DNA from 3 places in the Mumia qirimensis genome. Region 1 is predicted to be linked to each of the others. Evidence: riboswitches for the same ligand, from Rfam matches in the RefSeq annotation. Region 1 holds a riboswitch; each other region holds the start of a gene.
What was found. A riboswitch is a leader RNA that binds a small molecule or an ion and turns the genes downstream of it on or off. The one in region 1 is predicted to bind cyclic di-AMP.

Region 1 (9,701 bases):
CTGTCGACCAGCCGGAGGTGCTTCACAACCACCCCGAGAGCATCTCGCGTGCCGGTGCCATGTGCACGCTCTGGCAGAATGGCGCGCGGAGGGGAGTATTCCTTTCGTCGACCTGTCGTCATCACGGCTGCCGCTGCGGCCCGGCGCGTCGAGTCGTGCCAGGTGCTGCATGCCTGCTCGGCGGAAGAGACCTCCGGCTCAGACACCCGATCCGACCGGAGGAACTACACCGTATGAACGTCACACCCCTCGAGTGGTGGATCACGATCGGCGTCACCGTCGCCGTGCTCCTCTTCGATGTCGTCGTGATCGCCCGCAGACCGCACGAGCCCTCCATGAAGGAGGCCGGCCTCGCCCTCTCGGTGTACGTCGGGCTGGCCATCGCCTTCGGTGTGTGGGTCTCGAGCTTCCACGGCGGCCAGTACGGTCTCGAGTTCTTCACCGGCTGGCTCACCGAGTACAGCCTCTCGGTGGACAACCTGTTCATCTTCATCATCATCATGGCGAGCTTCAAGGTGCCGAGGGTCTACCAGCAGGAAGCCCTGATGATCGGCATCATCCTCGCGCTGATCTTCCGTGCGATCTTCATCGGGCTCGGCGCTGCCGCGATCAACAACTTCAGCTGGGTCTTCTACATCTTCGGCCTGTTCCTCGTCTACACCGCGTACGGCCTGGTCAAGAGCTACCGCAACCACGACGACGAGGAAGCCGGCGACAACGCGGTCGTCCGGTTCGCCGAACGCCACTTCAGCGTCACCGACGAGTTCCACGGTATGAAGATGGCCATCCGCATCGACGGCAAGCGGTTCCTGACGCCGATGTTCCTGGTGATCCTGGCGCTCGGCAGCACGGACCTGCTGTTCGCGCTCGACTCGATCCCGGCGATCTACGGCATCACCAAGGAGCCGTACCTGGTCCTGACGGCGAACATCTTCGCCCTCATGGGTCTGCGTCAGCTCTACTTCCTGCTCGGCGGACTGCTGCAGCGCCTGGTCTACCTCTCGCTCGGCCTGTCCGTGATCCTCGCGTTCATCGGCATCAAGCTGACCCTGCACGCGCTCCACACCAACGAGCTGCCGTTCATCAACGGTGGCGAGCACGTGGACGTGCCGGAGATCCCGACGCTGATGAGCCTCGCGGTGATCATCGTGGTCCTCGGGTTCACGGCGGCCGCGAGCCTGTGGAAGACGCGCAACCAGCCGCCGCCGCAGCGCCCGGACGAGCGTGAGGACATCCCGCAGACCTGACGCGGGCTGCAGTCACGAGCGCTTGCACGATGCGGCGGTGAGCTGGGTCCCACCCGAAGTGGTTTCGGTGGGACCTGGCTCACCGCCGCCGTGCGTGCGCGCCCGGGACGGGAGCGATCAGGTCACGCCACCGCTGGCCGAACGACGGTGCTGGGCCGTCGTAGCCGCACGCGACCAGCTTCTGGTGCACGAGGATCACAAGAGCGCGCGGGTTCGCGAACCGGCCGTTGGTGACCTGGACGTACGTGACGCGGCGGTCGCGGAACCCTTCGTACCGACTGATGTCCACGTTGAACTGGTGGTCGTCCTCCGCGTGCTGTCGGCCCTCGTACTCGATGACGAGCATCCAGCGGCGGTAGAGGAGATCGACGCAACCGAGCATCCTGCCGTCGACCTCGAGCTCGACGTTCACCTCCGGCACGGGCAGTCCCGCGGCGACCAGGTAGGCGCGCAGCTTGGACTCCCGAGGTGACCGGGCGCGGGGATTCAGCTGAGGGGCGACCTCGAGGGCTCGTGCGGCGCCGGGCCGCCAGTCGTCGCGTGCCGCGAGCTCGACGATCGCGGCGATCGAGGTATGGCCGTGCCGGACGAGCCAGTCACCGGCGGCGATCAGGTCGATCAACCGCTCCTCGGCGCAGCACCCGATGAACGCGGCGGCGGGCGTCGCTCCGACGTCGTCGAGCGGCGGCATGGTCTTGGTCCGGTGGACGAGGACTCCGTCCAGCGCCACATGGTGGTCGTCCGGGACCACGAAGCAGATCGGACGCAGCGGAAGATCGTCGTAGCCGAGGGCTCGGAGCCGCGCGGCATCGGTGAGCTTCGCGTACGACGGTGCGGCGAGCGCCGCAGCGGTGATGAGGTCGAGGTCCGACATCGGGTGGTCGACGTGGACCCACACCCGCGGATGGACGCGCGTGAACCGCTTGCCGAGGAGGGCCTTCGACGGAAGGCCGGTGCGCTTCGCCTCTGCGCGGGTGAACGGGCCGTGGAGGAGCGAGTCGGGAATCGGCGTCGGCGCGGGCACCCCGCCATCACACGCGAGACGTCACGGAAGCCGCCGTGTCTCGTACTCCTGCTGTGGACGCCTACCTCGGCCGCGCGGGTGTGGACGAGCAGCTGGCGTGCGGGTGGCCTGCGGGCCTTGAGGTCCGGAGAGCGGTGAGCGTGGTCCCACCGCGGCACGTGCCGGTGGGACCAGGCTCACCGCGAGGCGTCGCCGGTGGGACCAGGCTCACCGCGAGGCGTCGCCGGTGGGACCAGGCTCACCGCGCCGGGAGCGAGCGCGGTCGAGGGGGCGCTATTTCACCCCAAGCGGCTTCTATCCCTTGATGTCTTGTTTGGGTGGGTTAGTCTGACTGGGATCTTGCTCGACGCCGAGTCCCGCCCACGAGCGAGATCTACCCCGGAAGGCCGGTCACGGGGCCGGCGAACCACGAGCATCGAACGGGCGGGAGTGGGGAACCCATATCCGGAGCCACGGCTCCTTGGGGTGAAGCCTCGTCGCGCACCACGCGGCAAGGCCGGGCACCTTCGGCCCGAACCCGACAGCTAACCCCTCAGGCGTTGTGAAGGAACATTCATGAACAACGTCTTGCGCGCCGCCAAGCGCGGCGTCGCCATCTCGCTCGCGCTCGCGGGGCTCGTCGCCGGTCTGCTGGTCTTCACCAGCTCACCGGCCAGCGCAGCCAAGGACAGGACCTGGGAGCGTCTCGCCAAGTGCGAGGCGGGCGGTCGGTGGCACATCAACACGGGCAACGGCTACCACGGCGGCCTCCAGTTCAATCCCGGCACGTGGCGCGCCTACGGGGGCAAGAAGTACGCGTCGGTGGCGTACAAGGCCAAGCGCCGCGAGCAGATCGCGGTCGCGGAGAAGGTCCTCAAGGGGCAGGGCTGGGGCGCATGGCCCGGCTGTACCCGCAAGCTCGGGCTCACGAGCAAGCACAAGCGCGAGAAGTGGCAGGGATTCGCCAGGAGCGAGCGCGTGGCCAAGGCGGGAGCGATCGGCTTCTTCCCGCGCTGGTGGCGCAAGCGCTTCTGGTGATCCGTCGCTGACGCAGCACCGGACGGACCCCGTCGACCTCACTCGAGGTCGGCGGGGTCCTTCACGTAGGTGCGCTCGCCGAAGAAGGCGCGGTTGATGACCCACGTGATCGCCCACAGGACGACGCCGATGCCCAGCATCAGCCCCGCGACCTCGTACTGCTCGGCATCGCGGCCGGACAGCGGCGTCACCAGGTAGAGCGAGGTGATGCCGGCGATCACCGGGATGATCGTCGGCGCGACGAAGTGGTTCGTGTCGACACGGTCGCGGCGCAGCACGAGCACCGCGATGTTGACGATCGTGAACACGCCGAGCAGCAGCAGCGCGGTCGTCCCCCCGAGCGCGGTGACGGCGTCGTCGCTGGCGTTGAACACGTACGTGATCAGGCCGAGCGCGAGCAGCGTGGTGAAGAGGATGGCGACCCAGGGGGTCTGGCTCCGGCGCCCGACGTGCGCGAGCGGCGCGGGGAGGACGTGCTGCTTCGCCATGCCGTACAGCAGGCGGCTCGCCATCAGCATGTTGATCAGCGCGGTGTTCGCGACCGCGAACATCGTGATGAACGGATAGATCTCGTCGATCGGCAGGTCGGGGGCGCCGATCTCCACGACGGTGAGCAACGGCGTCTCGCTCGCGGCGAGCTGGCCGACGGGTACCAGCGCGACCGCCGTGATGGAGACGAGCACGTAGATCAGGCCGGTGATCGACAGGCCGGTCAGCATGATGCGGGGGAACGTCGAGACCGGGTCCTTGGTCTCCTCCGCCATGTTGACGGAGTCCTCGAACCCCACCATCGCGAAGAACGCGAGCGAGGTCGCCGTCGTCACGGCGAGGAAGACGTTCTTGTCCTCCGGCGTGTCGAATGCGACCACGCGGGAGAAGTCGGCGTCGCCCTGCGACATCGCCCACAGGCCGACGAACAGGACGAGCAGGAGGCCGGTGAGCTCGACGAGGGTCAGGACGACGTTCGTCATGATGCCGTGCGCGACGCCCCGTAGGTTGACCGCCGCGAGCAGCAGCATGAAGAGCAGTGCCACGAGCAGGATGCCGTTCTCGCCCAGCCCCAGGTCGAACCCCTGGTCGAGGCTGCGTGAGAAGACGCGGGACGCTGTCGACGCCGACGTGATGCCTGAGGACAGAACCGCGAACGCGACGAGGAAAGTGAGGAAGTGGATCCCGAAAGCCTTGTGCGTGTAGAGCGCCGCGCCGGCCGCCTGCGGGTACTTCGTGACGAGCTCGAGGTAGGAGAAGGCGGTGAGCGTGGCGATGGCGAACGCCAGGAGGAACGGGAGCCACGCGGCGCCCCCGACCTCTGCGGCAACCTGACCCGTCAGGGCGTAGACGCCCGTGCCGAGGATGTCGCCGACGATGAACAGCAGGAGCAGCTTCGGCGTGAGGAAGCGCCGCAGCTCCGGCGGGCCGTCGGGGTCCGTTCTCGCGGTGTCGCTGCCGCTCTCGCTCATGGTGACCCTCTCGTCGGCGTTCACGTCCACTCTGGTGCCGTGCGATGCGCCCTGCAAGAGGAACCATGGCGTTGGTCGAACATGTGTTCGACTCGGGCGTATCCTTGCCCGCGTGGGCACGAACAGACGCTACGGCAACGACGAGCGCTCCGTCGCTCCGACAGGCGGGGGCAGTGGCGTCCGGCACGTGTGGGTCCAGCTGAGCCGGTACGAGACCGACGCCTATCCGGGACTCGTCATCGAGTGGCGGCGTGAGTCGCAGGGTTGGGTCGCGCGGGTCGCGTTCGTGCCCGGGACGGCGGGGGAGGGGACGCTGGTCGAGCAGTGGGTGTCTGCCGCGAAGCTGCGTCCGGCGAACCCCGACCGTCCGCTCTTCCGTCCAGGTCGGGCCACAGGGTCGGCCGGCGGCCACAGTGCGTCGAAGTAGAGGCGTACGCCGCGCTCAGAGCAGGTCGACCTGCGTGGCCGCGGCGAGGAGCGCGTCGAGGACCGTCGAGACCGCGGGTCCGGGCTCGCGGCGGCTCTGCCGGTGCCGCGCGACCACACGGCGCGACCCCAGGCCGGGGAGCGGCACGACTTCGACGCCCGACGGTACGCCTCGCTGCAGCGCCAGGGCCGGCACGAGCGCCACGCCCTCGCCGGCGGCCACGAGGGCGTACGCCGCCTCGAAGCTCATGACCTGGTGGACGGTGCGCAGTCTGCCCCCGAGCGTGGCCGCGAGGCGCTCCAGCGCACGCGCGGCCGCGGTGTGGCGCTCGGCTCCGAGCCAGGATGCCTCGGCGAGGTCGGCGGCCTGGGTCGGGGTCGGGAACGCAGTGGGGATGACGACGCGCCACGGCTCGTCGAGCAGGATGACGTCGTGAGTCCCGCGGGGCGTCGTGCCGGGGGCGTCCTCGTCCTGCTCGAGCAGGACGAGGTCGAGGTCACCGGCCCGCAGCAGGCGCAGCGCGTCGTCGGGCTCGTGCTCGGTGACGGCGACCTCGATCCCGGGGAAGTCCTCGCGCACCGAGCCGAGAGCCGGCCCGACGATCGCCTGGATCGACGTCTGGAACGCTCCGAGCGCGACCCGCCCGGACACGTCGTCACCCATCGTCGCGAGCGTCTTCCGGGCCTCGACGAGCTCGGCCTCGATCCGCTCCGCCGCCTCCGCCAGCACGCGTCCCTCCGGGGTGAGGGTGACCCCGCGTGGCCCGCGCACCAGGACGTCGAGGCCCTCCTCCGACTCGAGGCGGGCGATCTGCTGCGACACGGCAGACGGTGTGACCTTCAACTCATCCGCAGCGGCCAGGATGCCGCCCGTGCGGTAGACGGCGAGGAGGAACGCGAGCCTGCGGGGATCGATGGCAGCCATTCAGCAATGCTAAATGGCTGATCAAGAAAGGCTCGATTGTGCTTAAGGTGTTCGCCGCGCACACTGGGACATGTCGCCGCCGCTGGCCAGGCCCGGACGGAGACACCTTCCCCTCATCCACGTACGACCCCTTCGGAGCCGCACATGTTCTCGGTCGCCGACTTCGTCACCGCCCTCGGGTGGTTCGGCGCTGTCGCGGGCGCAGCCGCGTACCTTCTCGTCAGCCGCGGACGCTGGAACGCAGCCTCGGCGCGCTACCAGTCCGCCAACTTCCTCGGCGCCGGCTTGATGGGTGGCGTGGCGGCCTTCAACGGGATCTGGCCGTCGGCAGCGGCGAACCTCATCTGGGTGGTGATCGGCGGGCAGACCCTGTGGGTCATCCACGCCAAGAAGCGCGCCGACCGCGAGGCGGCCGCTGAGTCCGTCGCTGATCTCGAGCCATGCGAGGCGCTTGTCGTCTCGGCGCCGGCACCCGCTGCCCCGGCGTTCGAGGAGCACGTCCTCGACGAGGTGTGGGAGGAGCGCGACCCGACCCTGCGGATGACCACGGCCGAGCTGGCCGCTCTCTCCGACCGCGGCGTCGCTGTCGCAGCCTGAGCCTCGACGTCAGGCGTGCGGCCGGCCGCTCAGTAGTAGGGGTTGTACCAGACGCGGACGTAGCAGAGCGGCGCCGGATCGTTCTTGCCCTTCCGTGCGCAGACCTTGATGCGCAGGGCCTCGAACTTCATCGTCTTGCCCGTCTGCGTCATGCGGCGCTTGCTGATCTTGACCTTGCCGTTGCCGCACCCGTTGGTGTCGCTGCCCTGGCCGAACCAGCCGCCGACGACCTTCCAGCCGTTCTTCTTGGTCTTGACGAGGGCGTCCGGGTTTTCCATGTACACACCCCGGCCGTCTCCGCGGCCCTTGGAGTCGCAGACGTCCTTGACCCAGCCGCGCAGGGTCCACTCGAAGCCGGGCTTGAAGTCGACCGTGAGGCTCGCGCGCAGGCCGGACCCCGAGTAGGTCTGCGTCCTCTTGCCGGCGGCGTCGGCCGGAGCGGACAGGAGCGTCGGTGTCGCCAGCACGACAGCGAGCGCGGTGATGAGTGCGAGCACGGTGCGTCGAAGCACGGGCGGGTCTCCTTGACGTCGTCGGGGTTGCGGACCGCAACCAACCCTCGCCACGGTCAGTGGGCCTGTCAAGCGACGGGGCGCCTACCAGCCGCGCTCCCGCCACTCCGCAAGGTGCGGGCGCTCCGCCCCGAGCGTGGAGTCGTCGCCGTGACCCGGGTAGAACCACGTCTCGTCGGGCAGCCGGTCGAACACCTTGCGCTCCACGTCGTCGATGAGGCTGACGAAGTCGTCGTGCGACCACGTCTTGCCCACACCGCCTGGGAAGAGCGAGTCGCCCGTGAAGAGGTGCGGCATGCCGTCGGGGTCGTCGTACAGGAGAGCGATCGACCCTGGCGTGTGCCCGACGAGGTGGATGACCTCGAGCCGTGACCGTCCGACGGCGACCTCGTCGCCCGCCGTCAGCACCGCGTCGACGGGGGCGCCGATCGCCTCGGCGTCGTCGGCGCCGGCGAGGCTGCGGGCGCCCGTCGCCTCGACGACCGCCGCCAGGGCCTGCCAGTGGTCGCCGTGGCCGTGCGTGGTGACGACGGCGGCGAGCCCCGCGTCGCCGATCACGTCGATCAGCGTGCCCGCGTCGTTGGCGGCGTCGACCAGCACCTGCTCGTCGGTGTGACGGCAGCGCAGGACGTACGCGTTGTTGCTCATCGGTCCGACGGCGACCTTGGTGATGATGAGGTCGGCGAGCTCATGGACGTCCGGTGTCCCGCCGACGTTGACCTTGCCGGTGTACGACATCGTTCTTCCTCCTGTGGGTACGACGCTGGCTCAGCGCCACGGTCCGAGCTCGGGCAGGTCGCCCGCGGTGGTGAGGCTGGGGCCCACCCGGCCTCGGGTGACCCAGGCGAGCAGGTCCGCCTGTGTGCCCGAGACGGTACGCCCTCCGCCGTCGCCGACGCCGAACCCGGAGTCGATCGCCCGCAGTGCCAGCGGCTCGCCGGCCCGGTCGGTCAGCTCACGGGCAGCGTCGTGCAGGGCGAGGGAGACCCAGCCGCCCGGCCACTGGTCCGGCTCGTACCCGAGGTCGAGGTCGTAGTGGTGGAGGATGACCTCCCCGGCGCGCAGCATCGGGATCCACGACCCCGGGATCTCCCGGCCGGGCCGGTGGAGGACGACGCGGTCCCAGGCGAGCTCCGGGAGTCGGCGTGCGGTGACGATCCAACGCAAGGACGCTGCCGTGAGGTCGTCGAGCAGCGCGTCGGCGCTGCGGTGCGCACCTGCCTCGATGTCGGCGTCGCGCGCCTCGCGGGAGACGTACGCCGGCGTCTCCTCCCCGGTCTCGGCCCACCGGAACAGGTTGTCGAGCGCGTCGGCGTTGCGGGCGAGGTGCGTGACCACGTGGCCGCGCGTCCAACCGGGCAGCAGGCTCGGGGCGCGCATGTCCGCGTCTGCCAGGGAGTCGAGCACCAGCAGCAGCTCGCTCGTACGGGAGTCCACAAGGTCGATCACGTCGTTCGGCGTCGCCATGGGGCCACCCTGTCAGATTCGCCGGATCGGACTTGTCGGACCCCGACAGTACGATTGAGGAGGTGGGTCGAGTCCTGCCCTGGCCGCGAGCAGCGGCCCCCTCCTTCGACCGGCGAGACCCCCAGGAAGGCTGATCACGTGGCAGATCGACTGCTCATCCGCGGCGCCCGCGAGCACAATCTCAAGGACGTCTCCCTCGAGCTTCCGCGTGACGCGATGATCGTCTTCACGGGCCTCTCGGGCTCCGGCAAGTCGTCGCTGGCGTTCGACACCATCTTCGCCGAGGGCCAGCGCCGCTACGTCGAGAGCCTCTCGGCGTACGCCCGCCAGTTCCTCGGGCAGATGGACAAGCCCGACGTCGACTTCATCGAGGGCCTGTCGCCGGCGGTCTCGATCGACCAGAAGTCGACCTCGCGCAACCCGCGCTCGACGGTCGGCACCATCACCGAGGTCTACGACTACCTCCGTCTGCTCTACGCCCGCATCGGCCACCCGCACTGCCCGACCTGCGGCGAGCCGATCACCAAGCAGACGCCGCAGCAGATCGTCGACCGGATCATGGAGATGGAGGAGGGCACCCGCTTCCAGGTGCTCGCGCCGGTGATCCGCGGCCGCAAGGGCGAGTACCTCGATCTCTTCCGTCAGCTGCAGTCCCAGGGATACAGCCGCGCACGGGTCGACGGCGCCGTGCACAACCTCGCCGACGAGCCGCCCACCCTGGCTAAGCAGAAGAAGCACCACATCGAGGTCGTCGTCGACCGTCTGGCGGTCAAGCCCACCTCGCAGCAACGGATCACCGACTCCGTGGAGACCGCGCTCAACCTCGCCGACGGGCTCGTGCTCCTCGACTTCGTCGACCTTCCCGAGGACGATCCGGGTCGGGTGCGCCGGTTCTCCGAGAAGCTGGCCTGCCCCAACGAGCACCCGCTGGCCGTCGACGAGCTCGAGCCCCGGTCGTTCTCGTTCAACGCGCCGTTCGGTGCGTGCCCGGAGTGCAGCGGGCTCGGCACCCGGATGGAGGTCGAC
Region 2 (9,701 bases), 1.0 Mb from region 1:
GAGATCGCGTCGGCCTGCCACGCGCGAAGCTTCGGGGCGGTGCCCCATGCTGCACGATCTGGATAGGCCGGAGGGAGGTGTGCGGCCCCGGACATCAGCGGCGATACACCCGCCACAGCTTGCGCATGCGTTCGGTCTGACCGGCCGTGAAGTGGTGCATGCACCGGTCGTAGGAGTAGTCCATGAAGTTGTGGATCGGGTCCTCCCCCGGGCTCGGACAGGTGTCGCGTCCGCGCGGGCACTCGAAGCTCGGGATCCGCTCGCGGGGCGTGTCGGCGACCCGGTCACCCTTCTTGCCGCACCCGCCCTGGAACGTGTGGTAGAGCCCGAGCCAGTGCCCGATCTCGTGCACCGCGGTGTCGCCCTTGTTGTAGCGGCGGAACCCGCCGCCCGGCAGGGTCCCGCGGTGGATCACGACACCGTCCGTCGCGAGCTTGCTCGCGGGCCGCTGCGGGAAGGTCGCGTAGCCGAGGACCTGGAGGTCGCCCTGCACGGTCGGCGCACCGATGTAGAGGTTGAGGGTGCGCTTCTTGCCGCGGTGGAGCGCCTTGCGCATCTGCCGCGACTCCTTCGAGCCGAGACCGGCGTAGTACCACGCGCGGTTGACGGTGTAGCCGGTGCTCTTGAGCTTGAAGCGGATGCGCGTCGTGCGCGCCGGCCCCCACTGCTTGCCGGCGAACGCGCGGTTGACGATCTTGATCTGACGGCGGACCTTGGCGCGGCTGACGGTCTTGCTGCCGGCCGACGGCTTGATCACGTGGGCGTAGACGTTCACCGTGATGCGGCGCGGCGCGTCGCCTGCGTCGCCCTTGTCTCCTGAGCCCGTCCTGGCGGCGTCGAGCGCCGCCGCTCTCCGTGCGAAGTCACGCTCGTACGCCTCGATCGTCGCTGCGGACGGCTCGGGACCGCGCACGACTCCGTCGACGCCCTTGATCGCGCGGGCTGCGAGCGCTTCTGCGGGGTCGCAGTCGTCGGAAGCATGTGCTCGGGGCGTCGTGGCCCCGAGGCGCCCGTCTGAGTCGGCCGTCGCCGGCTGCCGAGCAGCAGCGGACGACGTGGCCGAGAAAAGCCCGGCCACCAGGAGAGCTGCGAGCAGCCCGACGCCGTACGCGCGAGTGTGCACCCGCCGGCGGCGGTCAGGCATCGTCACCGGAGTCGCCCGACTTCAGGGACTCCCAGATCTCCTTGCACTCCGGGCACACGGGGAACCGTTGCGGGTCGCGGCTGGGCACCCACACCTTCCCGCAGAGCGCCACGACCGGCGTGCCCTCGATCATCGCCTCGGTGAGCCTGTCCTTCGGGACGTAGTGCGAGAAGCGCTCGTGGTCGCCATCGTCGAGACGCGGCTGAGTGCGGACGTCGGATGACGTCTGGGCTCCGGGGCTGAAGGTCGTCGACACCCCGGCAGTCTATGCCAGGCGCGGGCTGCGCCCTAGTCGATCAGTTGTGCTGAGGGTCGTCGGGGAAGGTTGACAACATCGCGAGATCGCCGCCCTGACGCCGAAGGACCTGCCTCCAGAGCGCCTCGGGATTCGGTGAGAGAAGGTCGTCGTCGAAAGCGTCCACGACCACCCACGAGCCCTCGGCGATCTCGCCCTCGAGCTGCCCCGGGCTCCAGCCGGCGTAGCCGGCGAACACCCGGACCCCGCGGAGACCGGCATCCGCGGCGCGCGCGGGGAGGTCGAGGTCGACCAGTCCGACCCCGTCGTACATCTCCCGCCAGCCGACGGGCGGAGTGTCACCCGGGGCAAGGACGCCGACCGCGAGCGCGGAGTCCGAGGAGACCGGCCCACCCGAGAACACCGCCGTCGGGCTCGACACGACCGTCGACCACTCGGGAAGGATGTCGGCGACGGCTGCGTCCAACGGCTGGTTGATGATCACGCCGAGCGCGCCGCCTCCGTCGTGGTCGAGCAGGACCACCACCGAGCGGTAGAACGGGCCTCCACCGAGAAGCGGCGTGGCGACCAGCAGACGCCCTCGGTACGACCGGTGTCGCGGCGAGAGCTCATCGGGCGTCTCCGCGGGTTCGTACTCGGTCATCGCCCCTCCTCACGTCACGAGCAGCCGTACCTCAGCGTACGCCGTGGTGGCGCCCTCACGGGTGATCCAGGGCCTAGGATGACGAAACCGGCCGCGACCAGAGGACGACATGCCCGAGACCCACCACGATGCCGAGCCCGCTGTCGACGTGCAGCCTTCCGGCGAGGTCACCGTCGACGAGCTCACCGTCGACGAGCTCGCATCCCGCGTCGGCATGACCGTGCGCAACGTCCGCGCCTACGCGAGCCGAGGTCTTCTCGCTCCGCCGAGGCTGGAGGGCAGGACGGGCTACTACTCGCAGTCGCACGTCAACCAGCTGACGCTCGTCCGGACGCTGCTCGAGCGGGGGTTCACCCTCCAGGCGGTCGAGAAGGCACTTCTGGACAAGACCCCCAAGACGGCCGACTACGCGCTCGACCTGATCACCGTGCTCGACTCGCCGCTGGCTCGCGAGCCCGAGAGCGAGCTGATGTCGCGCGCAGGGCTCACCGCGCTCGCCGGGATCCCCCGCGACGCCGACCTCGCCGAACGGCTCGTCGAGCGTGGCCTCGCCACGATCGTCGACGACGACACCCTCGAGGTGCACCACCCCGAGGTCGTCCGCGCGGGCGCCTCGGCGATCTCGCTCGGTCTGCGCCCGGACACGGTCCTGGAGCTGCTCCCCGCGATGACACCGCCGCTCCGTGCGGTCGCCGACGACCTTGTCCAGCGGGTCCGTGACGACATCTGGCAGCCGTTCGTGCAGGAGGGCATGCCGGACGAGCGCTGGCAGGAGATCGTCACCGCCATCGCCAACCTGCTCCCCGTGGCCGCGCAGGCGGTCGTCGCGGTGTTCCGCGACGAGCTGGCGCACGCGATCGACGAGGCACTGGGCGAGGAGCTCGAGGCGCTGGGCGAGCAGGGCCCGAAGTCCTAGCGGGCCCTCGAAGCCGGTCCGGGGACGCGACCGACCCCGGACAGAGAGAACGGCCCTACCCGGCACTGGAGGGAGGGACGGCCGGGCAGGACCGAAGCTCTGCCGTGAATGCTAGGCGACGCTCGCCGCCGAACCACGGGTCGGCGGCTGTGACGTTCCTCGCGTCAGCGCGCGGTCACGGAGACGCCGCCGTTGCCCTGCGGGACGAGCTCGATGAAGACCTTGCCCGGCTTCAGCGTCACGGGCTTGCCGCCCGCGACGAGCGTGATCGGCGCGGACGCGTTCTTCTTGCTCCAGCGCGCGTCGAGCATCCTGCCACCGCTGAGCACGGCGGCCTTCCCGCTGCCGGTGAACACCGTCTCGGGGACAGGGTTGCCGGCAGGGTCGCGGTAGCCGGCGTCGCCCTGTCGCGTGTAGAGGACGAGGACGGTGTCGGGCTTGAAGTCCTTGCCCTTCTCCGCGTGGCCGTTGACCCGGCGGTAGTGGCCGGACTCGAGCTGCCAGCGCGTCGCCGTGCCCGCGGAGAACCGCACCGAGAAGGCGGTGGCCTTGCGGGTGCCCGGGGTCGGCTGGGGACCGAAGGTCAGGTACGGCGGAGGGACTGCAGCCTTCGCCGACGTGTACTTCTCGGCGTAGGCGTCGAGGTCGAGCAGCCGGTCGTACGGAGCGTTCTTGGCGGGGTCGCGCGTGAGCGGCAGGTTGCCGGTGTCCTCGCTGTGGAAGTCGACCCCGGCGCCCTTGATCTTGCGGACCGCGACACCCGCACCGCCGGAGGCGATCAGGTGTCCGCCGGTCGGCTTGACGAGCGCGATGTCGGTCGTGCGGGTGGAGCGTACGTGCCCGACCTTCGACGGCGTCTGCGAGTAGAAGATCGCGGCGAGGCGGGTGAGCCCGCCCTCGACGAGCTCCTCGACCACCAGGTCGGCCCGCGAGAGCCCGTACTGCGGCGCACCGGCGTCGGTGTTCTCGATCTTGACGAGGAACGAGGGGTGGTCGGGGAGCCCCTTCTCGGACGCGATGCCCGTGAAGGGGTTCGCGCGGACCAGGGTCGCGGCCTTGCGGCTCGCGTCCGGTGTGGCCGCCGTGGTGGGCTTCGCGGCAGGCTGTTCGTCGCCTCCGCCCGAGCAGGCAGCGGCGAGGAGGAGGGCTGCGGCGACGAGCGTCGCGCGGACCGCGGTTCGGGGGTGAGTGCTCACGGGCATGCTCCCATGGTGAAGCAGGGCCGGTGCCCCTCGAGGCACCGGCCCTGCCGTGTCGTGATGTACGGGTCGGATCAGCCGCGGAGGCGGAGCGTGCCCGCGGACCAGCCGCGGGTCCAGATCCGCTCGACCTTCACCCGGCTGCCGGAGTACGGCGAGTGGAGGATGCGACCCTTCCCCCAGTAGATGCCCACGTGGTACTTGCGGGATCCACCGAAGAAGACGAGGTCGCCCTTGCGGATGTTGCGCTTCTTGATCTTGCGGACGCGCTGGTACTGGGAGTTCGCGGTGCGCGGGAGCTTCATCCCGGCCTTGCGGAACGAGTACGACGTCAGGCCCGAGCAGTCGAACGCGCCGGGGCCGCTGGCGCCGTAGCGGTACGGATCGCCCTTCTGGCGAGCGGCGACGCGGGCGGCGGTGCCGATGCGGTTCGCACGGCGCTGCTTGGCCCTGGCCTGCCTCAGCTGCTTGGCCGTGGAGGCCTTGAGCTTCGAGGCGGTCGCCGTCTTGGTCGTGGTGGTGGAGGTGGCAGCGCTGGCGGACTGGCCGGTCGTGAAGACCATGGCGAGGGCAGCGAGCGATGCGATAGGCAGCGCAACGAGGCGCCGCATCCGGGGGGTCGCGAGCATGTTGTGTGGGGTTTCCCTTCCACGCCTGCGAAGTGAGCTGTCGGATTAGGGCCGAAGGATGGCCCTGCCCTGTGAAAGGACTTCACCCCGAGCACGCATGACCGCGAGCGGTCTTCGTGCAGAGTTGGTTCCTCCGCTCCTGCCCGTCGGTGTGTCGGTGAAAGGGGGCGTGTGCAGGCGGGCAGGGTTCGGCGTTTCCCACACACGATGTTCAGTTGTGCGGTCCGACCCGGTCGCGTCCCGGTCTGACCCCATATGCGGTTGTGTGGCCGAATCCGGGCCGCGGGCAACAGTAGGCAATCTCTCCCAAGGGCTCAAACCGGTCGAATGTCACCCACCATGTTCTTGGGCACACGTCCAGCGGTCGAAGCCTGCTATCACAGGGATCTACGAGGCAGCCCGTGACGATGATCACGATTTATCTCGATAGCGTCACAGGACGATAACAAGAGGTCGGGCCGGAAGCGAGCCGAACCGCCACAGAGTGGACAAACCGTCCGGGTCGACCGTCAGCCTGCGAGTGAACGGACCCCGCGTACGGCGTCCACCACCGCCGCCGCGACCCCCTCGAGGTCCGCAGGCGTTGACGCGGTGAAGCGCACCGCCGTACGAGCCACCTCCGACTCGATCCCCAGCGCGAGCAGCACCTCCGAAGCGTCGTCCGAGCCAGCCGCACAGGCGGAACCGCTCGAGCACACGATGCCGTGGTCCTGCTCCAGACCGAGCAGCACGGCCTCTCCCGCCGTGCCGGGGAAGCAGAACGAGGCGTGGCCGGGGAGGCGGCGTACAGGGTCGCCCGTCAGGAAGGCGCCTTCGGCACCGGCCAGGACCTCGCGGACGAACTCGTCACGGGCCCGGGCAAGGTCCGCGACCGGTCCACGGGGACGTGGCCCGTGCGGCGTCACCTCGATCGCGAGCGACAACGCCGCGGCGAGGCCGACCGCGGCCGCGACGTTCTCCGTGCCCGAACGACGACCGCGCTCCTGGCCTCCCCCGTGCACCAGCGGCTCGAGCGCCAACCCGCGGCGTACCCACAGCGCTCCGCTCCCCTTCGGCGCCCCGAGCTTGTGGCCGCTCAGCGAGAGTGCATCGACGCCGAGATCGGCCACGTCGACCGCGACCGCGCCCATCGCCTGGACCGCGTCGGTGTGCACCAGCGCCCCGTGACGCCGGGCGATCTCGGCGAGCTCCACGACGGGCTGGAGCGTCCCGATCTCGTTGTTGGCCAGCATGACCGAGACGACCGCCGTCTCCGGACCGATCAACCGCTGGGCCTGATCGAGGTCTACGACGCCTCGCGCATCGACGTCGAGGTGGTCGACGCGGAACCCGTGGTGGCGCTCGAGGTAGCCGCACGCCTCCAGAACCGCCGGGTGCTCGATGCGTGAGGTGACCACGTGGCGGCCGCGCGGCCGGGCGAGGGCGAGCCCCTTCAGGGCGAGGTTGTCGGCCTCGGTGCCGCCGGAGGTCCAGACGATCTCCGCGGCGCGTCCGCCCACGGCGGCGGCGACGTCGCGCCGGGCGGACTCGAGCGCCCGCGCGGCCGCGTCACCGAGCGCGTGGTGGCTCGAGGGGTTGCCGAACTCCCCGGTGAGGAACGGCCACATCGCCTCCAGCACCTCCCGGCGTACGGGCGTCGTCGCGGCCGCGTCGAGGTAGCGCACTCAGACCGCCACCTCGACGTCCAGCCCCAGGTCGAGCGCCGTCACGCTGTGGGTGAGAGCCCCGACCGAGATGAGGTCGACCCCGGTCTCGGCCACGTCGCGGATCCCCGGGAGGGTGATGCCGCCGCTGGCCTCGACCAGGGCCCGGCCGTCCACCTTCTCGACGCCGGTACGGAGGTCCTCGAGCGAGAAGTTGTCGAGCATGACCGTGTCGACGCCGGCGGCGAGGACCGCGTCGAGCTGGTCGAGCCGGTCCACCTCGACCTCCAGGTGGACGGTGTGCGGGAGCGCCGCACGTGCAGCGCGCAGGGCCGCGGTGATGCGCTCGGGGTCGTCGCCGAGGACGGCGAGGTGGTTGTCCTTGGCCATCACGGCGTCCGACAGGGAGTAGCGGTGGTTGTGGCCGCCGCCGCAGCGTACGGCGTACCGCTCGAACGCTCGCAGGCCCGGCGTCGTCTTGCGGGTGTCGACGATGCGGACGCCGGTGCCGGCGACGGCGTCGACGTAGGCGCGGGTCGCGGTGGCGATGCCGGACATCCGCTGGGCGAAGTTGAGCGCGACGCGCTCTGCGCGCAGCACGCCGCGTGCCGGTCCGACGATCGTCGCGACCACGGTGCCGGCGACGAGACCGTCGCCGTCTTCGCGCTCGGGCCGCACGGCGATCGTCGGGTCGACGGCGGTGAACGTCGCCGCCACGACCCCGACGCCGGCCAGCACACCGGGCTGTCGAGCGACCATCCGCGCCGACGCGACCGCGTCGGAGGGGACCAGCACCTCGCCGGTGACGTCGCCCCACGGGGCGTCCTCGTGCAGTGCAGCGGCCACGGCGGTGGCGATGACGGCGTCGGTCAGCATGCGTGGTCTCCCTTGCGCACCCACGAGAGGTGCCGGTCGAAGGCGGGGTCGCGACGGGGGAAGTCGCGGCGGTCGTGCGCGCCGCGCGACTCCGTGCGGGCGAGCGCGGCAGCGACCACCAGCCGGGCGACCTCCAGGAGGTTGGCGTCCTCGTACGACGCAGCCGTCCTGTCGTCGGCCGTCGTCCACCCCGCGAGGGTGTCCGACGCGGCGCTCAGCGTCGCACCGTCCCGGACCAGGCCGGCGGCGGTCCACATGATCTCCTGGAGCTCCGCCCGCTCCATCGGCTGGGCGTCCTCGGAGACGGGGGCCGGCGCGTACGGTGTCGGCTCCCCCTCGAAGACCGCCGGGGCAGGGGCACCGAGCGCCGGCACGCAGCGCAGCGCGGTCACCGCACCCTCGAGCAGCGAGTTGGAGGCGAGGCGGTTGGCACCGTGCAGCCCGGTGCAGGCGGCCTCGCCGACGGCGTACAGGCCGGGGAGGCTCGTCCGCCCCGCGAGGTCGGTCCGGACACCGCCCATGAAGTAGTGCGCGGCCGGGGTGACCGGGATCGGCTCGCGGTCCCAGCGGAGCCCGTGCGCCCGGCAGCGCGCGTCGAGACCCGGGAACCGGCGGGCGAGGAAGTCGGCGCCGAGCGCCGTCGCGTCGAGGAGCACGGGCGTACCGCCCTGCTCGCGCATGACGCGGGCGATCTCCCGGGCGACGACGTCGCGGGGGGCGAGCTCGGCGTCGGGGTGGACCTCGGTCATGAACCGCCGACCGGCGGTGTCGCGCAGGACGGCTCCCTCTCCGCGTACGGCCTCGGAGATCAGGCCGCCGCCCGGGACGGCGAGACGGGTGGGATGGAACTGGTACATCTCGAGGTCGGCGACGACGGCGCCTGCGCGCAGCGCGAGAGCCAGCCCGTCGCCGGTCGCGACCAGCGGGTTGGTGGTGTGGGCGTAGAGCTGGCCGGCACCACCGGTGGCCAGGACGACCGCGTCGGCGTCGATCGTCCACGGGAGTCCACTGGGGACGCCGACGCAGACCACGCCTGTCACCGCACCGTCTCGGACGACGAGGTCGGTCACGAGGGCCTGCTCCCGGACGACGACCGCGCCGGAACGCACCTTCGCCGCGAGCGCTCGGACGATCTCCGCCCCGGTCGCGTCCCCGTCGGCGTGCAGGATGCGCGGCGCCGAGTGCGCTGCCTCGAGGCCCAGCGCGAGCCGCCCGTCGACACGGTCGAACCGCGTGCCCCAGCGCATCAGCGCCGACACCGCGTCCGGACCGTCGCCGCAGACCGTCTCGGCGACCGTCGGGTCGACCAGGCCGGCTCCGGCGGAGACCGTGTCTGCCACGTGCGCGGACACCGAGTCGTCGACGCCGGGCCGCGCGGCCGCGTCGAGGACGACCGCGATGCCGCCCTGTGCGTACCGCGTCGTCGCCTCACCCAGGGCGCCCTTGGTGATCAGCACGACGTCGTGCTCGGCGCTGGCCTCGACCGCGACGGTCATGCCGGCGATGCCGCTGCCGACGACCACGACGCGGCGACGCACGGCGCTCACCGCTGCTCCGGCGGACGGGCGGCGAGCATGCGCTCGAGCGCGACGTGAGCTCCGTCGGAGACCCGGACGTCGACCTGGATCCGGTTCTCGATCCGCCCTTCGACGAGGCTCTCGAGCACCCAGGCGAGGTAGCCGGGGTGGATCCGGTACATCGTCGAGCACGGGCACACCACCGGGTCGAGGCAGAAGATCGTGTGCTCGGGGTGCTCCGCAGCGAGCCGCTGCACGAGGTTGATCTCCGTGCCGATCGCGAAGGTCGTGCCTGCCGGCGCGGCCTGGACCGCCTTGCGGATGTAGTCGGTCGAGCCCGCCTCGCCGGCGGCGTCCACGACCGGCATCGGGCACTCCGGGTGGACGATCACCCGGACGTCGGGGTGATCGGCACGTGCCTTCTCGATCTGCGCGACGGTGAAGCGCTTGTGGACCGAGCAGAACCCGTGCCAGAGCAGGACCTTCGCGTCGAGGAGGGTCTGCTCGTCGTTGCCCCCGAGGGGCTTGCGCGGGTTCCACATCGGCATCGCGTCGAGGCTGACCCCCATCGCCTTCGCGGTGTTGCGGCCGAGGTGCTGATCGGGGAAGAAGAGGACGCGCTGGCCTCGGTCGAACGCCCAGCGCAGCACTGTCTCGGCGTTCGACGACGTGCAGACGATCCCTCCGTGGTCGCCGCAGAAGCCCTTCAGCGCGGCGGACGAGTTCATGTAGGTCACCGGGATCACCGGCACCTTGCCGTCGGCGTCGGGCTCGGTGCCGTACACCGCCTCGAGCTCCGCCCACGCCTGCTCGACGGAGTCGATGTCGGCCATGTCGGCCATCGAGCACCCGGCCGCGAGGTTGGGCAGGATCACGGC
Region 3 (9,701 bases), 670 kb from region 1:
GCCTCGCGCACACGGTCGACCTCGGCGGCGTACGACTCGGGGCTCGCGGTGCCGTCGCACGGGGACAGGCAGCTCCCCATCTCGGCGAGTGCGCACGCGCTGCGCGAAGGACGACGCGGGAGCCTGCCGGAGCACTGCCGGATCCGGAACGCCTCGTAGAGCGCTGCGGCGGCCGTCTCAGCGGTCGAGCGGCGGGTGAACGGGCCGAGGTAGTCGGCGTCCTCGTCGGTGCTGCGGACGAACGACAGGCGGGGCCACGGCTCGCGCGTGAGCTTGATCCAGGTGGCGCGCTCGGGGTGCCGCGACCGGCGGTTGTAGGGCGGCTTGTGGTGGGCGATGAGACGGAGCTCACGCACCTGGGCCTCGAGGGCCGTCGCGCAGGTGATGCCCTCGACGCGGGTCGCGAGCGCCACCATCTCGCCCATCCGGGTGCGGGTCTCGCTCGAGGTGAAGTAGGAGCGGACCCTGGCGCGGAGGTCCTTGGAGGTGCCGACGTAGAGGACGTGGTCGTTGCGGTCACGGAAGAGGTAGACGCCGGGCGAGTGCGGCAGGTGCTCAGCCAGCCGGCTCTTCTTGCGCTGGGCCGCGCTGACCCGTGAGCTGAAGGTCGCGAGCTCCTCCATCGTGGTGACGCCCATCGTGCCGAGCCGCTCGAGCAGCGCGTGAAGGACGTCGACCGTCGCGCGGGCGTCGGCGAGCGCGCGGTGGTTCGGGGTCGTGCTCGAGCGGAAGTGGCGCGCGAGCGTGCCGAGCTTGCAGTTGGCGACCTCGTCGCGGAGGAGGACACGCCGGGCGATGCGCGCCGTGTCGAGGCTCTCGAACCCCGGCCACGTCAGTTCGAGGCGCTGGGTGAAGTGCTTGAGGAACCCGAGGTCGAACGGTGCGTTGTGGGCGACGAGAACGGTTCCGCGGGCGAACTCGAGGAACGACGGGAGCGCCTCGCCGATGCGCGGTGCGGCGACCACCATCGCGTCGCTGATGCCGGTGAGGACGGTGATGAAGGTCGGGATCGGCCCCTCGGGATCGACGAGGGTCTGGAACTCACCGAGGATCTCGCCGCCACGGACCTTGACGGCGCCGATCTCGGTGATCATCGAACCCGCGGCCGCGGAACCACCTGTCGTCTCCAGGTCGACCACGCAGAACGTGACGTCCGACAGGTCGCGCCCCAGCTCGTCCAGCGTGCCCTGGACGCCCCTGATCGGTGCCGGTGACGGCGCTGGTGAGGGCAGAGCCGAGGCGGCGGCGGGGGCAGGGACCATGACCCTGACGTTAGGCGCGGGCAGTGACACGTCCGGTGCGATCGGACCCCGGCGTGTCGCCGTACGGACAATCTGTCAGAGCGGCTGCGTAGCGTCCTTGACATGGACGAATCTCGCGTGCTCCAGCAGCAGCCGGGACCGGCGACGGGCCACGGCGAGCTCTTGACCATCGACTGCGGCCGGTGCCTCGCGCGCCCGGCTGCCTGCGGCGACTGCGTCGTCACCGCGCTCCTCGGCGCTCCGGACGAGGGCGTCAGCCTCGACGCCGACGAGGGCGCGGCCCTCGAGGCGCTGAGCGCTGCCGGGCTGGTTCCACCGCTGCGCCTGGTGAATCCGGTCGACGGCGAGGTCGTCGAGGACGCCTGAGCGCTCAATTTGTGCGAGCGGCCCCACAATCTTGTCGGCCGCGTTGATTCCGCACCGGGTTGGCGCATAGGGTGAGGCTCGCGTGCCTGAGGAGTTCTCTACCCCGGAGAGCGCAGGCGCGCCGCCTAGTTCGGCCGAGATCCCCCGGATCGACGTCGGAGTCGGGGACCCAAGTTCCTGGGGTGAATCCGTCCATCGGACGGTAGGGCACGTTCTTGGCCCGAACCCGTCAGCTCACCCGGCAGGCGTCGAGAACGTGAGGAGTCCGTCCCTGTGCGGAATGGCCGAAAGCTGTCGATGAGGGCAGCCGTCGCCGCCGGATCCGGGTTGGTCCTCGCTGCCACGCTCACCGCGTCACCGAGTGCAGCGGATCCCGAGACACCGAGCCTGTCCGAAGCCAAGCGTCAGGTCGAGAAGCTGGGCCACGAGGCCGAGCAGGCCAACGAGCGCTACCTCGACCTCCAGCACGAGGTCGACGGCGCCACCAAGCAGGTCAAGAAGCTTCGCGCCGACGTCAAGGCGCAGCAGTCCGAGGTCGAAGAGGTGCGGAGCGCCTTCGCCAAGACCGTCACCGACCGCCTGGCGAGCTCGCCGATGGGACCGACGACGCAGCTCCTCGCGAGCGACGACATCGACGAGTTCCTCGACGGCCTCACCGCCATGCAGTCCTACAACACGACGCAGGCCGACCGGTTGTCCGCGTACGAGCGCGAGGCCGCCGAGCTGAAGGTGCGCCGCAAGCAGCTCTCCGCGAAGCTCGACCTCATCTCGGACGCCGAGAAGTCGATGAAGAAGGAGAAGGCCAAGCTCGACGAGAAGGTCAGCAAGGCCGAGGCACTCGTCGACAGCCTGACGCCCGTCGAGCGCGCCCAGGTGTACGACGACGACACCACGCGTGGCGACGACCGCCCGTCGACGAGCGCGCCGAAGGTCAACGCGTCGGGCCGCGCCAAGGCGGCGATCGACTTCGCCCTCGCCCAGCTCGGCGAGCCCTACTCGTACGGCGCAGCCGGCCCCGGCAGCTGGGACTGCTCCGGCCTGACCATGGCGGCGTTCGGCGCCGCTGGGGTCTCCCTGCCGCACTCCTCGTCGGCCCAGTCCGGCATGGGGTCGTCGGTGTCGCAGTCGTCGATGAGCCCTGGCGACCTGGTGTTCTACTACAGCCCGGTGAGCCACGTCGGCATCTACATCGGCGACGGCAAGCTCGTCCACGCGCCGCGACCCGGTCGCAGCGTCGAGATCGTCTCGGTCAACGTGATGCCGGTGTCCGGAGTTCGCCGCGTCGGGTGACCCGCGCCGCTTGCACCTCCGGGTGCTCGCGGCTGCTCCACACGAAGAAGAGCCACGGCCCACCTCGGTGGGCCGTGGCTCTTCTTCGTGCCGATAGAGGCGCTCACGCGTACGAGCGTGCGCGCGCCCACTCAGAGGTAGAGCGCCTCCACGTCGTCGCGGTGCTCACGCATGACCACGTTGCGCTTGAGCTTGAGAGTCGGGGTCACCTGGCCGCCCTCCTCGGTCCAGTCGATCGAGAGGATCCGGAACTTGCGGATGGACTCGGCCCGGGACACGTGCGAGTTGGCCTCGTCCACCGCAGCCTGGACAGCTGCGACGACCTCGTCGTCGTCGGCCAGCTCGGCGATCGGGGTGTCGGCGGACTTGCCGCGCTGCTCGAGCCACGGCCCGACGGCCTCCTGGTCGAGCGTGATGAGCGCCCCCACGAACGGCTTGCCCTCGCCGACGACGACCGCCTGGCTCACGAGGACGTGCGCGCGGATGCGATCCTCGAGCGCCGCCGGGACCACGTTCTTGCCGCCGGCGGTGACGATGATCTCCTTCTTGCGCCCGGTGATGGTGATGAAGCCCTCGGAGTCGATCTCGCCGACGTCACCGGTGTGGAACCAGCCGTCGGCGTCGATCGCCGCCGCCGTGGCCTCGGGGGCGTTCCAGTAGCCGCGGAACACCTGACCGCCGCGGAAGAGGAGCTCGCCGTCGTCGGCCACCCGGACCTCGGTGCCGGCGAACGGACGTCCGACCGTGCCGATCTTGGAGTCCGCCGCGGTGTTCGCGGCGAGTGCGGCCGTGGTCTCGGTGAGGCCGTACCCCTCGATCACCGGGATGCCGATCCCGGAGAAGAAGTGCGCGAGGCGCTCGCCGAGGGGTGCGCCGCCCGAGATGGCGTGCTCGACCCGGCCGCCCATCGCCGCGCGCAGCTTGGCGTAGACGAGCCTGTCGAACAGCGTGTGCTTGGCCTTGAGGACCGGGCCGACGCGCTTGCCCGCCTCGCGGGCCCGGCTGTACGTGATCGCCGTCGAGGTCGCGACGTCGAAGATCCTGCCCTTGCCCGCGGCGTGCGCGTTCTGGCTGGCGCCGTTGTAGACCTTCTCGAACACGCGCGGCACGGCCAGAATGAACGTCGGCTGGACCTCGGCGAGCTCGGGCAGCAGGTTCTTGACGTCAGGCGTGTGCGCGAGCGTGACGCCGGCACGGATCGAGCCGACCTCGATGATCCGCGCGAAGACGTGGGCGAGCGGCAGGAAGAGGAGCGTCACGGCGTCGTCGCGGTCGAACAGCTCTGGCAGGAGGTCGATCGCGTCTCCGAGCTCGAACATGAAGTTGGAGTGGGTCAGCTCGGCACCCTTGGGGCGGCCGGTCGTGCCAGAGGTGTAGATGATCGTGGCGAGGTCACCGGGGGCGACGGCCGACCGGCGAGCAGCGACGTCCTCGTCGCTGACGACGGCACCGGCCTCGACCAGCGGGTCGAGCCCGGCGTCGATGCACCAGACGTCCTTGAGGTCGCCGAGGTCAGGACGGCAGCCGTCGACGCGCTCGGCGTGGCTGGTGCTCTCGACCACGCAGCCCACCGCGCCGGAGTCCGACAGGATCCAGCTGACCTGCTCGGCCGACGACGACTCGTAGATGGGGACGGACACGGCGCCGACCCACCAGAGCGCGTAGTCGATCTGAGTCCACTCGTACCGGGTGCGGGACAGGATGCCCACCCGGTCGCCGGGCGCGATCCCGGCGGCGACGAAGCCCTTGGCCAGGGCGACGACCTCGTCGCGGAACTGCGCGATGGTCACGTCGACCCACGCACCGTCCACCTTGCGCTGGAAGCCGATCCGGTTCGGGTCGGCCTCCACCCGGACGACGACGTCGTCCGTGATGCTGCCGGTGTCCGGGACCTGGTACCTGGCTGGCGTCGCGTAGGTTCGCACTCTGCCTCCGATCGAGCGATCTGGTTTCGCCGACATCGACGAAAACCCCCTGGGGCAGGCTACATTCATCGGTCGAGACACCTGGAACGGAGACCACGATGCCGGTCGTCGATGTGATCGACCAGACGTACGTCGCGGTTCCTCCGCGTCTGCTCGTCGATGCGATGTGCTCCGAGTCCGCCTGGTCCACCGTACTGCCGAAGATCGAGCTGCGGTGTTTCGACGACCGCGGCGACCTCGGCCGCCGGTGGCGGGTGAGCGGCGAGCTCGACGGGACGGCCGAGGTGTGGCTGGAGGCGATGCCCGAGGGCACCGTCGTGCACGTCTTCCTTCAGGCCGACCCGGCGGACGCGACGACCTCGACCCGTGCGGGGCGGCGGATCGACCGGACGTACCACGAGCGCCTCAAGCGGTGGGTCACCCACGTGCGTGACTCGCTGGACGTCGGCCGCGCCGTCGGCGACGCGCCGAACCGTGCGCGATAGGGTCGGCGGAGCGGGCGCCAGCGCGCAGAGTCAGGAGGGCACTCGATGACCGACCAGACGACGAGCGACATCGTGATCGACGCCGAGCCGGGCGTGATCATGGCTGTCATCGCCGACTTCGCCTCGTACCCGTCGTGGGCCACCGGCGTGAAGGAGGCGAAGGTCGTCGAGCTCGACGAGTTCGGCGCCCGTGCCGTCGAGGTCCAGTTCGTCCTCGACGCGTCCCCGATCCGTGACACCTACACGCTCGGCTACCGGTGGGAGGACGACCGGGCCGTCGACTGGAACGTCACGCAGCCCGGTGCGATGGTCAAGGGCATCGACGGGGCTTACGTGCTCGACCCCCTCGGCGACGGTCGTACCCGCGTCACGTACCGCCTCGCCGTCGACGTCTCCATCCCGCTCCTGGGCATGCTGCGCCGCAAGGCCGAGAAGGTCATCATCGAGACCGCCCTCAAAGGCCTGAAGAAGCGCGTCGAGTCGCCGACCACGTGACGGGCCGACGTCGTACGCCCGCGCGCGTCGTCCACCGGAGGCCCGGCCCGCAGCCTGGTGCTGCCGCTCTCGCTAGGATCGGACGACGCGCGTGCGCGGCACCGACGTTTCCGGCACGAGGAGAGGCATGACGGCAGCATCGAGCGGTGATCATGTCGGTTCCCTGGTGCAGGAGGCGCTCAAGCTCGCACGCGTGCTCGCCGACCAGGCCGAGGACGGCGCGCGTCAGGCCGGCGGTCGCGCCGACCACGACCACGTGCCGCGCCCGGAGTCGTGCGACTTCTGCCCGCTGTGCCAGCTGATCACGGTGGTGCGGAGCGCACGGCCGGAGGTTGCCGAGCACCTGACGGCGGCGCTGGCGTCGCTGACGCTCGCAGCGCGTGGTGTGGTGGAGTCGTGGGGACGCCAGGAGCCACCACCGGACGACCCCGGACCGCGTGACGACGGACTGCAGAACAACGACGTGAAGGATGGACCATGGGAGTGACGGTCGGGGTCGACATCGGCGGGACGAAGATCGCCGTCGCTGTCGTCGACGAGGTCGGCACGATCATCGCTCAGGATCGGGTGAAGACGCCGGCGACGGACGCCACGCAGATCGGTGAGGCTGTCGCCCAGTCGGTCAACGCGCTCAAGAAGGACCACGACGTGGAGGCCGTCGGCGTCGGCGCGGCCGGCTTCGTCGACGCCGGGCGACGCACGGTCCTCTTCGCACCCAACATCAAGTGGGTGGACGAGCCCCTCGCCGACCGCATCGAGGCGCTCGTCGACCTGCCGGTCGTGATCGAGAACGACGCCAACGCGGCCGCGTGGGGCGAGTTCCGGTTCGGGGCGGGTGCCGATGTCGACGACATGCTGCTCGTCACCGTCGGCACGGGGATCGGCGGTGGCATCATCCAGGGCGGTCGGCTCGACCGCGGCGCGTACGGCGTCGCCGGGGAGATCGGGCACCTGCGGATGGTTCCCGCGGGGATCCGTTGCGGGTGCGGTCAGTACGGCTGCTGGGAGCAGTACGCCTCGGGGCGTGCGCTGGTCCGCGAGACCCGTGACCGCATCGACGCCCATATCGAGCAGGCGCAGCCGCTCGCGGCCCTCGTCGACGGTGACGTATCGCAGATCACCGGCCAGATGGTCACCGAGCAGGCCCAGAAGGGCGACCCCTTGGCGATCGAGCTGATCGCCGACGTCGGGCGGTGGCTCGGCGAGGGGATCGCGACGCTGGCTGCGGTGATCGACCCGAGCGTGGTCGCGATCGGCGGCGGGGTGGCGAAGGCCGGAGACCTGCTCATGGCGCCGGCGAAGGCTGCGTTCCTCCGCTCGCTCTCGGCCCCGGTCTATCGTCCCCAGGCGATGCTGCGCGAGGCCAGCCTCGGCAACGACGCCGGCGTGATCGGCGCCGCCGACCTCGCGCGGACGCGCTGACGTAGGGGGATCGATGGCTGAACGTCTTTCGATCGGCATCGACATCGGCGGCACGCGCGTCAAGGCGGGCGTCGTCGACCTCGACGGCCACGTCCTGGAGCGGCTGAGCCGAGACACGCCGACGACGAGCCCCGCCGCAGTGCTCGACGCCATCGCCGACATCGTCGCGACGCTGCGTCGGCACCACCTCGTGACGTCGGTGGGCATCGGTGCGGCGGGCTTCGTCGACGCGACCCAGTCGACGGTCGTCTTCTCTCCCCACCTCGCGTGGCGCCACGAGCCGCTGCGCGATGCGGTGCGCCGTCGGACGGGACTTTCCGTCCTCGTCGACAACGACGCGAACGCCGCGGCGTGGGCGGAGTGGCGCTTCGGTGCCGCGCAGAACGAGGAGGACCTGATCTGCCTCACGCTCGGCACCGGCATCGGCGGCGCCCTCGTGATCGACGGACGCCCGCACCGCGGCCGGTTCGGGATCGCGGGCGAGTTCGGGCACATGATCGTGGTCCCCGACGGCCGGGCGTGCGAGTGCGGCAACAAGGGGTGCCTCGAGCAGTACGCCAGCGGCAACGCGCTCATCCGGGACGCTCGGGGTGCCGTCGACCGGGGTGACGAGTACGGCAAGCGCCTCCTCAACCGGGTCGACGGCGACGTCGATCAGGTCAACGGCATCGTGGTGTCCGAGCTGGCGCGCGAGGGTGACGAGGACGCGCTCGCCTCGTTGCGCGACGTCGGCTCGTGGTTGGGTGTCGGCATCGCGAACCTCGCCGCGGCCTTCGATCCCGGGTTGTTCGTGATCGGCGGAGGAGTCTCCGATGCCGACGAGCTCCTGCTCGAGCCGGCTCGCGACGCGTTTCGTCACACGTTGACGGGCCGGGGCTTCCGGCCGGAGGCGCTCATCGTCCGGGCCCACCTCGGCAACGACGCCGGTATGATCGGCGCCGCCGACATGGCCCGCACCCTCCGGCGGAGGTCGCGCCGTGGCCGCGGGCGCAGCCGGACCCGCCTGCCGCGTGGTGAGGGCTCGCTGGCGCGCCTCAGCGGTCGACGAGCGTGAGCTCGAACGCGTAGCGGTCCGGCCGGTACGCGTGGACGCCGTACTCGACCGCTCGCCCGGCGTCGTCGTACGCGGTCCTCTGCATCGTCAGCAGGGGAGCACCACGGCGTTCGCCGAGCAGCCGGGACTCGCGGGCCCCGACGCGCGACGCCCCGATGCGTTGCTTCGCCACCCGCACCCAGATGCCGGCGCGCCGCATCGCGGCGTACAGACCGACCTCCTCGAGGTCGATCGAGCCGAGGTCGATGAGCGAGGCCGGGATCACGTTGTGCATGAGAGCGAGCGGCTCGTCGCCGATGAAGCGGACGCGCTCCAGCGACCAGACGGGGGCTCCCGGGTCGAGCTGCAGCTCGCGCGCCTCGTCCTCGCCGGCGTCGAGGCGCTCGAGGGACAGGACCACGGTGCGCGGGTCCTGGCCGGCTGCGGCGAGGTCGTCGTACAGGCTGGTGAGCTCGACCGAGCGTCGGACCTTGCCGTGCACCACCTGGGTGCCGACGCCGCGCTTGCGGACGAGCATGCCCTTGTCGACCAGGACCTGGATCGCCTGGCGGACGGTGGGTCGCGAGAGGCCGAGCTGATCGGCGAGGGCGATCTCGTTGTCGATCTTGTCGCCGGGCGCGAGCGTGCCGTCGACGATCGCGGCCTCGAGCTGCTGGGCGATCTGGAAGTAGAGCGGCACGGGACCCGACCGGTCGAGGGTGATCCGCGCACCTGCTTCCATGTCCCGGACGATAGCCGTCGCACCTCATTACGTCTATATGTCCTGACATATGGTTGACATGCGAATGTGAGGACGGCCACACTGGCCGGGTCGGACCAGGACGAGCAGCGACGAAGGCAGGGTGACATGGTGCGGAGCCGGATCGCTGGTGCTCCGATCTCGTGGGGTGTGTGCGAGGTCGCAGGCTGGGGTTTCCAGATGGCGAGGGGCCGGGTGCTCGACGAGATGCGTGACCTCGGGCTCACGGCTACGGAGTTCGGTCCCGAGGGCTGGCTCCCCGAGGACCCGCAGGCTCGGGCGCGGGAGCTGCGCGCCCACGGGCTGCAGGCGGTCGGGGGTTTCCTGCCGGTCGTGCTGCACGACCCTGGCCTCGACCCCACGCACGAGTTCGACGCCTTCGCCGATGCGTGCGTCGCCGCGGGCGCCGAGGTCGTCGTGCTCGCCGCAGCCACCGGCGTCAACGGCTACGACGCTCGACCGGTGCTGAGCGACGCCGAGTGGACGACGTTGTGCGCGAACCTCGACGCGCTCGACCAGCGCGCGAAGGAGCGCGGGCTGCGTGCCGCCCTGCATCCGCACGTCGGCACGCTGGTCGAGAACGCCGACGACGTGGACATCGTGCTGACCCGGTCGCGCGTGGCTCTCTGCATCGACACCGGTCACCTGATGGCCGCGGGGGTG

Region 2: it holds a riboswitch for cyclic di-AMP, as region 1 does, so the genes downstream of both, AB3M34_RS17205 (C40 family peptidase) here and AB3M34_RS12240 (transglycosylase family protein) in region 1, are expected to answer to the same signal.
Region 3: it holds a riboswitch for cyclic di-AMP, as region 1 does, so the genes downstream of both, AB3M34_RS08905 (C40 family peptidase) here and AB3M34_RS12240 (transglycosylase family protein) in region 1, are expected to answer to the same signal.

The regions. Positions count from the first base shown of each region.
Region 1 is NZ_CP162023.1:2,509,447-2,519,147, reverse strand. Features, by position in the region: gene AB3M34_RS12255 (hypothetical protein) at 1-32, opposite strand, end outside; gene AB3M34_RS12250 (TerC family protein) at 234-1,247, shown strand; gene AB3M34_RS12245 (hypothetical protein) at 1,327-2,271, opposite strand; cyclic di-AMP (ydaO/yuaA leader) riboswitch at 2,675-2,824, shown strand; gene AB3M34_RS12240 (transglycosylase family protein) at 2,827-3,288, shown strand; gene AB3M34_RS12235 (APC family permease) at 3,327-4,748, opposite strand; gene AB3M34_RS12230 (hypothetical protein) at 4,861-5,175, shown strand; gene AB3M34_RS12225 (LysR family transcriptional regulator) at 5,191-6,099, opposite strand; gene AB3M34_RS12220 (hypothetical protein) at 6,244-6,696, shown strand; gene AB3M34_RS12215 (hypothetical protein) at 6,726-7,208, opposite strand; gene AB3M34_RS12210 (MBL fold metallo-hydrolase) at 7,293-7,946, opposite strand; gene AB3M34_RS12205 (maleylpyruvate isomerase family mycothiol-dependent enzyme) at 7,977-8,675, opposite strand; gene uvrA (excinuclease ABC subunit UvrA) at 8,814-9,701, shown strand, end outside.
Region 2 is NZ_CP162023.1:3,543,100-3,552,800, forward strand. Features, by position in the region: gene AB3M34_RS17175 (DEAD/DEAH box helicase) at 1-95, opposite strand, end outside; gene AB3M34_RS17180 (zinc metalloprotease) at 95-1,144, opposite strand; gene AB3M34_RS17185 (DUF3039 domain-containing protein) at 1,137-1,400, opposite strand; gene AB3M34_RS17190 (YqgE/AlgH family protein) at 1,441-2,043, opposite strand; gene AB3M34_RS17195 (MerR family transcriptional regulator) at 2,153-2,959, shown strand; gene AB3M34_RS17200 (DUF3048 domain-containing protein) at 3,124-4,161, opposite strand; gene AB3M34_RS17205 (C40 family peptidase) at 4,233-4,787, opposite strand; cyclic di-AMP (ydaO/yuaA leader) riboswitch at 4,795-4,957, opposite strand; gene AB3M34_RS17210 (cysteine desulfurase family protein) at 5,297-6,451, opposite strand; gene nadC (carboxylating nicotinate-nucleotide diphosphorylase) at 6,452-7,306, opposite strand; gene nadB (L-aspartate oxidase) at 7,300-8,853, opposite strand; gene nadA (quinolinate synthase NadA) at 8,850-9,701, opposite strand, start outside.
Region 3 is NZ_CP162023.1:1,835,853-1,845,553, forward strand. Features, by position in the region: gene AB3M34_RS08895 (DEDD exonuclease domain-containing protein) at 1-1,262, opposite strand, end outside; gene AB3M34_RS08900 (hypothetical protein) at 1,365-1,628, shown strand; cyclic di-AMP (ydaO/yuaA leader) riboswitch at 1,751-1,890, shown strand; gene AB3M34_RS08905 (C40 family peptidase) at 1,926-2,918, shown strand; gene AB3M34_RS08910 (AMP-dependent synthetase/ligase) at 3,050-4,843, opposite strand; gene AB3M34_RS08915 (hypothetical protein) at 4,942-5,328, shown strand; gene AB3M34_RS08920 (SRPBCC family protein) at 5,374-5,823, shown strand; gene AB3M34_RS08925 (hypothetical protein) at 5,951-6,310, shown strand; gene AB3M34_RS08930 (ROK family glucokinase) at 6,301-7,245, shown strand; gene AB3M34_RS08935 (ROK family glucokinase) at 7,259-8,299, shown strand; gene AB3M34_RS08940 (GntR family transcriptional regulator) at 8,280-9,020, opposite strand; gene AB3M34_RS08945 (TIM barrel protein) at 9,087-9,701, shown strand, end outside.